3 regions of the Enterobacter sp. CP102 genome follow, and region 3 is predicted to be linked to each of the others. Evidence: predicted binding sites of a transcription regulator. Region 3 holds the regulator's gene; each other region holds the start of a gene.
The links. The regulator CRP, encoded in region 3, controls carbon source genes, mostly activating them, when cyclic AMP is high. The targets are predictions, from matches to a motif close to ATGTGANNNNNNTCACAT.
Positions count from the first base shown of each region.

Region 1 (4,279 bases), 200 kb from region 3:
GCAGGCAGGTAGAGCATCTCACGCCCGAACTGACTCATAGAGGCAACGGAGTACGGCAGCATCGGCTTGTGCATCCCGGCGGCGACCATAAAGGGCAGGGCGGCGGCAAGCAGCCCGGTTGCCACAAAGCCCAGTTTTCCGTACAGCCACAAAATGATCGTTGCCAGCCCGGCACCCAGCTCATAACCCAGTGGCCCCAGGATCAGCAGGGTGACAGGAACGGTGGCCAGCAGAGAAAGCATCGGCGCGAGGAAAATGCGCAGCGCGCCGGGTGAGTAACGGTTAAACAGCTTTTCGGTCTGGGCGTAAAAAAGCACGCACAGGATGGCCGGAAACACCTGTGAGGCATACGCCACGTTGCGCAGGTCAAACGACATAAATGCCGTTCCTTCGGCAAGCTGTTTGGTCATGGCAGGCAACACCATGACCGACACGGCGGACACCGCAACCAGCACGTTCACTTTGAGCTTCATGGCGGTGGTGATCGCTACCAGAATCGGCAGGAAATAGAGCGGCGCAGAACCGATGTTATCCAGAACCTTGTAGGTTGAACTGTCGCGGCTCAGCCAGCCCATCACATCCAGCAACAGCAGCAGGGATTTCAGTACCCCACCGCCAGCAATCGCCGGTACCAGCGGCTGGAAAACGCTAATGACAAAATCGACAATCTGCGCCCCGCGATTGACCCTGGCAGGTGTGTGCTGCCCACCGGCCTGTGGCGAACCCACCAGAGAACGCACCGCGTCAAACACCTGGACCACCTCGTGACCGATGATCACCTGGCATTGCACATTGACGCGAACACCCAGCACACCGTCGATGTTTGTCAGCGCCGTTTCGTTGACCTTGCTGTTGTCATACAGGCTCAACCGCAAGCGGGTGGAGCAATGTTCGATATGTTCGATATTCTCAGCACCGCCAACCCGGGCGATGATGTCCAGCGCAGTTTGCAAGTGGTTCATGTTCTGGCCCCTGTCTCCAGAGCAAAAAAAAGACCTGAAGCCCCTCTCCACTCGAAAGAGGAGAGGGGCTTCAGGTCTTGCCTACGGCTCGTAGTTACACGCCTGTGCTTTGTATATCGGCCAGATTGTGCTTAAAAGTCAAACAACACCGGCGCTTCATGCACCAATTTGTGAGCCGCTTAACTCTTTTTAGCGCCGTATTGCCGGAACCAGGCCAGCATTCGTTGCCAGCCATCTTTGGCGGATTCTTCGTGATAGCTCGGCCGATAATCCGCGTTAAAGGCATGTCCTGCATCGGGATAAACCACGATTTCCGCCTTCGCATTTGCCGCCCGCAGCGCGTGGCGCATGGTTTCTACGGTATCGAGCGGGATACCGGTATCCTGGCCGCCGTACAAACCCAGCACCGGGGCGTTAAGATCCACGGCGATATCCAGAGGCTGCTTAGGTGAGTTCAGCGTTTTTTCGCCGACCAGCTTGCCGTACCACGCCACGGCAGCCTTGAGCTGCGGATTATGCGCGGCGTACAGCCAGCTGATGCGACCGCCCCAGCAGAAACCGGTCACCATCAACCGATGCGGGTCGCCGCCGTTACGTGCCGCCCAGCTGGCGACATGGTCCAGGTCCGCCAGCACTTGTGCATCAGGGACTTTGCTGACCAGATTAGTGAACAGCGTCGGGATATCGCTGTAGTCATTCGGATCGCCCTGGCGGAAATAGAGCTCTGGCGCGATGGCCAGATAACCTTCCAGCGCCAGTCGACGGCATACATCGCGAATATGCTCATGTACGCCGAAAATTTCTTGTATCACAATCACAACCGGCAGAGCGCCATCGGCCGATTTCGGGCGCGCATGGTAAGCCGGCATGTTATCCCCCTGTGAGGGAATGGATGTCTCTCCTGCACTAATGGCTTCTTCTGGCGTGGTGACGATGGTTGAAGCATGAGGGGCAGCAGCAGGTGCAAAACCGGTTTTTTCAGTCATGGCATTCTCCGTACCAATGTTGAGTTAGCGCAAAGGTAAATATAGTCACAAGGTTAACAACCCACAGTGCCTTAAACGGTCTATCTTTTGTGCAACACACCACGGTATAACATTGTTAATGTGATGTTGATCACTTATTTATGGAAATTAACTGCAATCATTTTCATTCATGGTGAGGTTCGTCACGAAATTACGCACGCTGCTTCTGTAAAGTACCGTTTTACTTCTTCTGACAAACCGACCCACAGAGGAGTCACCTATGTCTAAGTCTGATGTTTTTCATCTCGGCCTCACTAAAAACGATTTACAAGGGGCTACGCTCGCTATCGTCCCTGGCGATCCAGAGCGTGTGGAAAAGATCGCCGCGCTGATGGATAAGCCGGTTAAGCTGGCATCCCATCGTGAATTCACCACCTGGCGCGCAGAGCTGGATGGTAAAGCGGTGATCGTGTGTTCAACCGGTATCGGTGGCCCGTCTACTTCTATTGCCGTTGAAGAGCTGGCGCAGCTGGGTATCCGTACTTTCCTGCGTATCGGCACCACCGGCGCCATTCAGCCGCATATCAATGTGGGTGACGTGCTGGTCACGACCGCGTCTGTGCGTCTGGACGGTGCAAGCCTGCACTTTGCGCCAATGGAATTCCCGGCAGTGGCGGATTTCGAATGCACCACTGCGCTGGTTGAAGCCGCGAAATCTGTGGGCGCAACAACACACATCGGCGTTACCGCCTCTTCCGATACCTTCTACCCGGGCCAGGAGCGTTACGACACCTTCTCTGGTCGCGTAGTGAGCCGCTTCAAAGGCTCCATGGAAGAGTGGCAGTCTATGGGTGTGATGAACTACGAAATGGAATCTGCAACGCTGCTGACCATGTGCGCAAGCCAGGGTCTGCGTGCCGGTATGGTGGCGGGTGTTATCGTTAACCGTACTCAGCAGGAGATCCCGAACGCCGAAACCATGAAGCAGACCGAAAGCCATGCGGTGAAGATTGTGGTTGAAGCGGCTCGCCGCCTGATCTAGTCCTCTCTTCTTCGATAAAAGGCCGACTCGTTCGGCCTTTTCTTTTTTGCGTAGCGCCTCGCAGGAAAACCCTTTCAAACTGGACGTTTATACAGCACAATTCTATTTTGTGCGGGTAAAACGTTGATGCAGGGGGCATTGTGGATATCTCAATCCTGATTTATGCGGTGATTGCGCTGGTGGGCGTGGGAATAGGCTGGCTTATCTCCAGCTATCAGCACGCGCAGCATAAGGCCGACCAGCTGGCAGAACGCGAAGAGATGGTTGCTGAGCTCAGTGCCGCGAAACAACAGCTTACCCAGAGCGGACACTGGCGCGACGAGTGTGAGCTACTCAATAACGAACTGCGCAACCTGCGTGATATCAACACCTCGCTGGAGGCCGATCTCCGCGAAGTGACCACCCGTCTTGAATCGACCCAACTCCATGCGGAAGACAAAATCCGCCAGATGATCAACAGCGAGCAGCGCCTCAGCGAACAGTTTGAGAACCTCGCCAACCGAATTTTTGAGCACAGCAACCGCCGCGTTGACGAACAAAACCGACAGAGCCTGAACAGCCTGCTGACGCCGCTGCGCGAACAGCTGGACGGTTTTCGTCGCCAGGTGCAGGACAGCTTTGGCCAGGAGGCGCGCGAACGTCACACCCTGGCGCATGAAATTCGTAATCTCCAGCAGCTGAACGCGCAGATGGCGCAAGAGGCGGTTAACCTGACGCGCGCGCTTAAAGGCGACAACAAAGCGCAGGGCAACTGGGGTGAAGTGGTACTGACCCGCGTGCTGGAGGCCTCTGGCCTGCGCGAAGGGTACGAGTATGAAACCCAGGTCAGCATCGAAAACGATGCCCGCTCGCGGATGCAGCCTGATGTCATTGTGCGCCTGCCGCAGGGTAAAGACGTCGTTATCGACGCCAAAATGACGCTGGTGGCGTACGAACGCTACTTCAATGCTGAGGACGATTACATCCGCGAGTCTGCATTACAAGAGCATATCGCCTCTGTCCGTAACCACATTCGTCTGCTGGGCCGCAAAGACTATCAACAGCTACCGGGTTTACGCTCACTGGATTACGTGCTGATGTTTATTCCGGTTGAGCCCGCATTTCTGCTGGCGCTCGACAGACAGCCCGAACTGATAACCGAAGCACTGAAAAATAACATTATGCTGGTGAGCCCCACGACGCTGCTGGTGGCGCTCCGGACGATTGCAAACCTCTGGCGTTACGAGCACCAAAGCCGTAATGCACAGCAGATTGCCGATCGCGCCAGCAAGCTGTACGACAAAATGCGCCTGTTTGTGGACGATATGTCC
Region 1 is NZ_CP104014.1:4,553,868-4,558,146, reverse strand. It holds gene N1249_RS21535 (beta-glucoside-specific PTS transporter subunit IIABC) at 1-962, opposite strand, end outside; gene N1249_RS21530 (dienelactone hydrolase family protein) at 1,142-1,948, opposite strand; gene udp (uridine phosphorylase) at 2,208-2,969, shown strand; gene rmuC (DNA recombination protein RmuC) at 3,110-4,279, shown strand, end outside.
Region 1: a site for CRP is predicted at 2,067-2,084, ahead of udp (uridine phosphorylase). Genes of this name have one in related genera too.

Region 2 (4,279 bases), 1.6 Mb from region 3:
TTCTGGCCGTTCCAGGTCATCGTAAGCCCGTAACCGGTACGATCGGACTGATCTACCCATTTGCCGGATGCATCGCGGTAGCCATAAGCGTTGTTCACCAGATTGCTCTCCATCGCGATGGCGGTTGAGAAGCCCCCGCTTTGCCATGAGATGACCGGACGCACATAAGCCACGTTCTTGTCGTTATCAAGATCAACGCCGTGATACTGCTGATCGACGAACAGCGTGCTGCCGTTTTCCAGCAGCGTGTTGACCTCGAAATACCAGTTATCCATCGTTTTACTGAGCAGGAAGTTACCGCCGCTGTCACTACGCCCGCGCCCCTCTTTCAGCATATAGATGTAGCCATAGCCATCGCTGTAAAGGTCGTTTGCCGTGTTGCCGGAATACTCGATGAAGGTGTCCTGGTTCAGCGGGAACATGTCGTAGGCTTCAAAGCGGCCCACTTTTACCTTCCAGTCGTTTTCAGTTCCGAAGAAGAACACGGCATCATCAAGGTTCATTTTACCGGTCAGGTCGGCAAGCGGTTGCACGGAGAAACCGGCGAAATTACCGTTATCCATCCGGCGATAACCGTCAAAACCGAGCAGCAGGCGGCCGTTGATATCCCAGCGCTCGTTGCTGCCAGGCGCCCAGTCTTTATTGGCCGTCGTTTTCATTGACGTCAGGCTGCCGGTTTTGCTGGCCGCATCCATATTAAATTCCACATCACCGTAGAATTTAATATCGCCATAACCTGATAACGTCAGTTTTGGTATAGCGGGTGTCGTTACAGGCTCCGCTGATTCCACATTAACGCTTGCGGGTTTCTGCGCGGTAACAGCCTGTTGTTGCTGGAGAGCCTGAATTTGCGCTTCAGCCTGCGCCGCGCGGTTTTCTGCACTTTCCAGGCGAGCTTCCAGTTTCGCCAGTTTTTCTTCCAGGGTTGGGGTATTTTTTGCTGCGAAAGCGCTTGTGGTACAAAAAGCACTAATGACCAGAGCAATAGCCTTAACTCTCATGGATTCCATCCTCGTGAATTATTCATTACGTCCTGAGTTGTACTACCCTATGCCGGTAATACGACTGTATTACCGGTTTAATACATCAATCGTTATTTTATTCCTTCGCGAATTCACCTTTATTCAAATCACGGACTACACCGTTCATCACATTTTCAGTCAGTCCATAAAATTTAATGGAAAATGCCGTGAGTAAATAAAACAACGATGGGATGAGGGTGAATAACAGAATAACGCCCTGCACGGCGGAATCAGACTGTATTTCACTGTTTGATTCATAGTTGAACCAGGCCAGAACCCATCCCAGAATTGCGCCACCGACGGCAACACCCAATTTAATGACAAAAATATTGGCAGCAACATTCATCCCTGTTATTCGACGCTGGGTTTTCCATTCACCATAGTTATTTGCATCGGTAATCATTGACCACTGCAATGCCCCATTTCCACCCTGCACTATCTGAATCAGGACGTGGGCGATTAACGGCATTATCCAGAACTCCAGCGGGAGCCAGAAGCACACCACGCCGAGGGCGGCATTGAGGATATTGATCCAGAACGACAGTTTCACCTTACAAAAACGTGTCCCGAAGGGTTGCGCCAGCACCGAACCAAACATCGAGGCCAGCATTCCACCCAGCATAAAGAAGGAGATGATGTCCGCCCCTTTATTCAGCACCGTATTGACGAAATACACCACGGCGCCACCGCGGATCACCACTGCGACCAGCATCATAAAGTTATAGACCGACAAAATGCGCCACTGGTCGTTACGAAAGAGGATCTTAACGTCACGAGCGATATTCAGATTCTCTTCTTTAATGGGCTGAACCCGCTCTCTGGTGGTGAGAAAACAGGCCAGAAACATCAGACAGCCAATCACGCCAAAGATCCCCATCGCCACCTGAATGCCGGTGGCGCGATCGCCCGGGAAAAGATAATCCGCCAGTGGCAGAATGCAGGCCGTGCCCAGCGCGCCACCGATGGGGGTGATGGCAAAACGCCAGGACTGCAACGAAAGATTTTCACGCGGGTCGGAGGTTAACGCCGCACCGAGCGAACAGTAAGGAATATTAATGGCGGTATACATCAGGGTCATAAAAATATACGCCCCAACGGCATAATAGATTTTCCCGGTTTCGGTAAAGTCAGGAATGGAATACACCAGCACGCAACTTACCGCAAAGGGAATGCAAATAGCTAACAGCCACGGGCGAAAACGCCCCCAACGCGTTGACGTGGCATCCGCAATGGCTCCCATTATCGGGTCGGTTATCGCATCTAATAATCGGACCAGCAGGAACATTGTCCCCATTACTGCAGGAGGCAGGCCGTATATATCAGTGTAATAATACGCCAGAATAGCCACTGACGAGTCAAATACAATATGACTCGCCGCATCCCCCAGGCTATAACCTATTTTTTCTTTTACTGGAATTCGTTCTGTCGCCGCCATAGATTCACCTCATTTAATGAAACCGGTTTCTGTTGTCGGCGATAATTTCGCTGAGAGGCGTACGATTATCCATTATGATTTTTCACTACAAGATTATGTTTTTTGCTTTATGTGATCCTGACAATTAAAAAAATGCAATGACCGCAAGAACGCCCTCCCCTTTATATTAAATAATGTCTTACTTATTTCTCCGGTCAATATTTCCATTATTCCGATGTGACCCTCAACGCAACGGTAAATTGTCTGAGTCTGCGAAAAATGGGATATTCAACACGCGAACCTCTCAATATTCGTCTAAGGTTTTCACGTGGTTGATGACAGCGGTCACGCTGCTCAGCAAATACAGGAGAGAACCGATGATAAAACCTCATATGCGCCACCCTACACTTTTATCGCTCGCACTTGGCGGTGCACTGCTGGGCGTAACCTTATCTGGCTACGCGGAAGACAAGGTTACTGGCCAGTCGACGCCCCCTGACATACTGCTCGGGCCCCTTTTTAACGATGTCCAGAGCGCCAAACTCTTTCCCGATCAAAAGACCTTTGCCGATGCGGTTCCTAAAAGCGATCCCCTGACTATCCTGGCGGATTACCGGATGCAGCACACCCAGTCCGGCTTCGACCTGCGGCATTTTGTGGAAATGAACTTTACCCTGCCGATGGAAGGCGAAAAGTACATTCCGCCGTCAGGACAGAGTTTGCGCGCACATATCGACGGGCTGTGGCCAGTACTGACGCGTACCACTGACAAAGCCAGCAAATGGGACTCTTTGCTGCCGCTGCCAAAATCTTATGTGGTACCCGGCGGGCGTTTTCGCGAGGTGTATTACTGGGACAGCTATTTCACCATGCTCGGCCTGGCGGAAAGCGGCCACTGGGACAAAATCAACGATATGGTGGACAACTTTGCCTATGAAATTGATACCTGGGGGCATATCCCGAACGGCAACCGCAGCTATTACCTGAGCCGCTCCCAGCCTCCGTTCTTCGCACTGATGGTTGAGTTGTTAGCCACGCACGACAGCGACGCGCTGAAAAAATACCGCCCGCAGATGGAAAAGGAGTACCGGTACTGGATGGACGGCGTGGACGCACTCCAGCCGGGGCAGGCCAATAAGCGGGTGGTGAAACTGGACGACGGCACCATCCTTAACCGCTACTGGGACGACCGGGATACACCGCGTCCGGAGTCCTGGCTTGATGATGTGACCACCGCGAAAAATAACCCTAACCGCCCGGCAACGGAGATCTATCGCGATCTGCGCTCCGCTGCCGCCTCCGGCTGGGATTTCAGCTCCCGCTGGATGGACGATCCGCAAAAGCTCGGCACGATCCGCACCACCAGCATTGTGCCGGTCGATCTTAACGCGCTGATGTACAAGATGGAAAAACTGCTGGCCAAAGCCAGCCAGGACGCAGGGGATACGGCTAGTGCGACAAAATATGACGCCCTGGCAACCGCGCGCCAGAAAGCCATTGAGGGCCATCTGTGGAATGAAAAAGAGGCCTGGTACGCCGATTACGATCTGAAAAGCAAAAAGGTACGTAATCAGCTGACCGCTGCCGCACTCTTCCCGCTGTTTGTGAAAGCGGCGGCGCAGGAACGTGCGGATAAAGTGGCGGCCGCGGCCTCTGCGCGACTGTTAAAACCCGGCGGCATTTCGACGACCACGATCAACAGCGGGCAACAGTGGGATGCACCAAACGGCTGGGCGCCATTACAGTGGATCGCGACGGAAGGATTGCAGAATTACGGGCAAGACAAGGTGGCCATGGATGTGACCTGGCGGTTCCTGAAAAATGTTCAGCATACCTACGATCG
Region 2 is NZ_CP104014.1:2,738,278-2,742,556, forward strand. It holds gene N1249_RS12985 (carbohydrate porin) at 1-1,001, opposite strand, end outside; gene N1249_RS12990 (glycoside-pentoside-hexuronide (GPH):cation symporter) at 1,099-2,457, opposite strand; gene N1249_RS12995 (alpha,alpha-trehalase) at 2,814-4,279, shown strand, end outside.
Region 2: a site for CRP is predicted at 2,672-2,689, ahead of N1249_RS12990 (glycoside-pentoside-hexuronide (GPH):cation symporter). Genes of this name have one in related genera too.

Region 3 (4,279 bases):
CGCGCCAGCGTGGTCATGGCGTTAATGTGCTCGACGATAAACTGGCTGTGCGTTACCCACAGTTTCATGTCTGCCAGATAGTGGGAATTAAAGCCCGGCTCCTGCATCGCCTGGTTGAGTGAGTTAAACAGGGCGTTATGCGCCTGGTTGACTTTCATGCGTTGATACGCCAGTGGCGAAGGCTGCGGGTCGTCGCTCAGGATCAGGCGTATCGCTTGTTGATCTGCTTCCAGCGCATCGTGGGCGTTCTGGCGCAACAGCCCGCTTTGCCACTGCGGCCAAAGCCAGACCAGGCCGCCAAAGGCAATCAGGCAGCCAATCAGCGTGTCGACCAGGCGGGCGATAATAAACTGTTCGCCATTGAGCGTGAGCAGTTGCAGGGTATATACCGCAGTGACCGTAAAGCCCACCATCGCCCAGCCATAGTTCTTGCGAATAATCAGATAACTCACCATGGTGATCGCCAGCATCCCCAGCAGCGTATAGCCTTCTGGTACGTGGAAGTGCAGCGTCACGCCGGCAATGATTAGCCCCGCGATTGTACCGCCTGCCCGGTGCAGAATGCGCACCCGCGTGGCACCATAGCCGTTCTGCGTAACAAACAGTACGGTCATTAAGATCCAGTACGGTTTCGGCAGGTGCAGCGCGACGCCCATCAGGCTGGCGGCGCTGAGCATCACGCTGATACGCGCGGCATTACGCAGCGCGGCAGATTTCAGAGACAGATAGCTTTTCAGGGCTGGCAGCAGCGGCAGACGCTTTTGTTTATCGGCCATCAGGTCACGCGGGTAAAGCGGCCGCTGAGTCCGCAGGACGCGGGAAATACGGCTGAAGTGCCACGCCGCAAACTGGCCCACCGGGTTATCCGCGTGCTGATGGGCAATTTTCTCCAGCGCCCCGAGCTGCTTGTCCATGTTAAAACGCGTGGGATAGCGGTGATACAGGATATCGTCAGCCAGGATGCGCAGGCGCGCTGCCACGGTTTGGGCATTCCAGCGGATCACCGCCTCGGCGTGGCTGCGCTCGACCAGCTTTTGCACCTCCTGCGGATGATGCAGGCTCACAGAGATATGTTCCTGCAAATCCAGACCCACCTGGAAGATACGCAGCAGCCGCTTATAGTCATGATTTTTATTGGCGGCGAGCATGTGCAGCTGCTGGTAACACTGGCTAATCAGATCCACGACTTTTTGCTGGCGCGCCAGCAGCGGCGGCAGCGATTTTTCCGGGTCCGTGTGCTGAGTGAGCAGGGTGTACTTGGCTTCGCAGTAGTCGGCAAGCTGCACGTAGAGCAGGCTGAGCGATTCACGCAGCGGTTGTTCGCGCCACAGGCGGAACCAGATCCAGTTAAACACGCCGTACCACAGGGTTCCCAGCGCGTAGATCAATAGCGGCTCCCATACCGGCATATTCCCCGCGAGGCTCAGCGTGAAGATGGCGGCAATCAACGATGCGGGCAGCAACCGGGCATGTAGCGCGCTGATTTCAGCGGTTACGCCCAGCGTCATGGCCAGCACGGTCAGGATCAGGGGGAGCGGAATATCACGGGCAAGCAGCAGTTGCACGGCGAGGCTACAGCCTGCAAACAGACAGCCGCCAATAATCAGGCGTTTGAAAAAGCGTTTATGCGGAGTGTCCAGACCCGCAATGTTGCAGCAGGCGGGAACCAGGGAAAACAACAGACCTTGTTGCAGATGGCCCAGCAGCAAACCCACGGCCACAGGAAGGCACAACACCAGCGTTTGTCGCAGTGCGTAGTTAACTTCCGGGTGATAAATTAGCCTGCGCCACATGGGGAGTAGAGACAAAAACGGCGTGACACCTTGCGATGGCACGCCGTTTGACCGGAATTAACGTGTTCCGTAAACCACGATGGTTTTACCGTGGGCGGAGATCAGGTTCTGGTCTTCGAGCATTTTCAGAATACGGCCTACTGTTTCACGGGAGCAACCCACGATCTGACCAATTTCCTGACGGGTAATTTTAATTTGCATTCCGTCCGGGTGGGTCATTGCGTCTGGTTGTTTCGCCAGGTTCAGCAGGGTCTGAGCGATACGGCCCGTTACGTCCAGGAAGGCGAGGTTACCCACTTTCTCAGACGTGACTTGCAGGCGGCGAGCCATCTGCGAAGAAAGACGCATCAGGATGTCAGGGTTAACCTGAATCAGCTGACGGAATTTCTTGTAAGAGATTTCGGCCACTTCACACGCGGTTTTTGCACGAACCCAGGCGCTACGTTCCTGGCCTTCTTCAAACAGGCCCAGTTCACCGATGAAATCGCCCTGGTTCAGATAAGAAAGGATCATTTCTTTCCCTTCCTCATCTTTGATCAGCACTGCCACCGAGCCTTTGACGATGTAATACAACGTTTCCGCTTTTTCACCCTGGTGAATCAGCGTGCTCTTCGATGGGTACTTATGAATGTGGCAATGAGACAAGAACCATTCGAGAGTCGGGTCTGTTTGCGGTTTGCCAAGCACCATGCGCTGTTATCCTCTGTTATAAGCTGTCACCAGAGTCATAAGATGCATCCAGACTCTGGGGTTGCAATCGAATTCTTACCCATACCCTGGGAAGTCGGCTGTCGTAATATTCGCAGCCAGTAAAGTTTGATGTCCTCTGCATACATGTGTAACGTCAATGTATTACTGTAGCATCCAGAGTGTTTTAGCATAGCTTTTGTCGCGTGTCTCCTGGTGTCTCGCTTCAGCATGATGCAGGTCGCCTTCCGTTGCGAGAAATGTAACGTACGCGTAATCTGTCACCAAAAATGCAACGTTGGAGTTAATGAATATGCAAGCGCGTGTGAAATGGGTTGAAGGTTTAACGTTCCTGGGCGAATCCGCTTCCGGACACCAGATTTTGATGGATGGGAACTCCGGCGATAAAGCACCAAGCCCAATGGAGATGGTGCTGATGGCGGCAGGTGGTTGCAGCGCGATTGACGTGGTGTCGATTTTGCAAAAAGGTCGTCATGACGTGACGGATTGCGAAGTTAAACTCACTTCTGAACGTCGTGAAGAAGCACCACGCCTGTTTACGCACATCAATTTGCATTTTATTGTGACCGGCAAAGAGCTGAAAGACGCTGCGGTATCACGCGCGGTGGATCTTTCTGCGGAGAAATACTGCTCTGTGGCATTAATGCTGGAGAAAGCGGTAAAAATAACGCATTCGTATGAAGTGATCGAGGCGTAATGTTGTGGCGGGTGGCGCTGCGCTAACCCGCCCAACAAAAGCACGCACGTAGGCCCGGTAAGCGTAGCGCCACCGGGCAAAACGAGCTTATGCGATCTGCTTCCCTTCCATCAGCCGCTGCACCAGCGGTGTCATAATCAATTCCATCGCCAGCCCCATTTTCCCGCCCGGCACCACCAACGTATTCATGTGAGAAATGAACGAGCCTTGCAGCATAGCCAGCAGCCAGGGGTAGTCAATGCCTTCGAGATTACGGAAATGGATCACCACAAAGCTCTCATCCAGTGACGGGATACTTTTGGCCGCAAACGGGTTGGAGGTATCTACCGTCGGCACGCGCTGGAAGTTGATGTGGGTGCGTGAGAACTGCGGCGTCAGGAAGTTAATGTAATCTTCCATCGAACGAACAACCGAATCCATCACCGCTTCGCGTGAATGACCGCGCTCGCTGATATCGCGCGTCAGCTTCTGGATCCACTCCAGGTTCACAATCGGCACAACGCCGACCAGCAGGTCCACGTGGCGTGCCACGTCATGCTGCGTGGTCACCACACCGCCGTGCAATCCTTCATAAAACAGCACGTCGGTAGGTTCAGGAAGCGGCTGCCAGGGAGTAAAAGTGCCTGGCACCTGGTTCCAGGGAACGGCTTCGTCATAGGTGTGCAGATACTTGCGCGACTGGCCTTTGCCGCTCAGTCCGTATTCTTTGAAGGTTTGCTCCAGCAGACCGAAATCGTTGGCATCTGGCCCAAAATAGCTGATGTGTTTGCCGAGATCGCGAGCTTTGCGGATCGCCATATCCATTTCAGGGCGGGTGTAGCGGTGAAAGCTATCGCCTTCTACCTCTGCGGACCGTAAATTCAGTTGCGCGAAAATCTTGCGAAAGGCGAGGCTGGTGGTGGTGGTACCCGCACCACTTGAGCCTGTAACGGCAATAACCGGATGTCTGGCAGACATAGCAACTCCCTGACTGGAATAGTGTTAAAGGTCAGTCGTGAAAGGCATTGCGGGGCATGATATTGACCGTTTCGTGCAGCTCAGACCATACCAGCACCACCTCGCCACTTTTGAGCTGGCGCTT
Region 3 is NZ_CP104014.1:4,349,132-4,353,410, reverse strand. It holds gene N1249_RS20640 (YccS/YhfK family putative transporter) at 1-1,793, opposite strand, end outside; gene crp (cAMP-activated global transcriptional regulator CRP) at 1,851-2,483, opposite strand; gene N1249_RS20630 (OsmC family protein) at 2,794-3,198, shown strand; gene N1249_RS20625 (phosphoribulokinase) at 3,286-4,155, opposite strand; gene N1249_RS20620 (YheU family protein) at 4,187-4,279, opposite strand, start outside.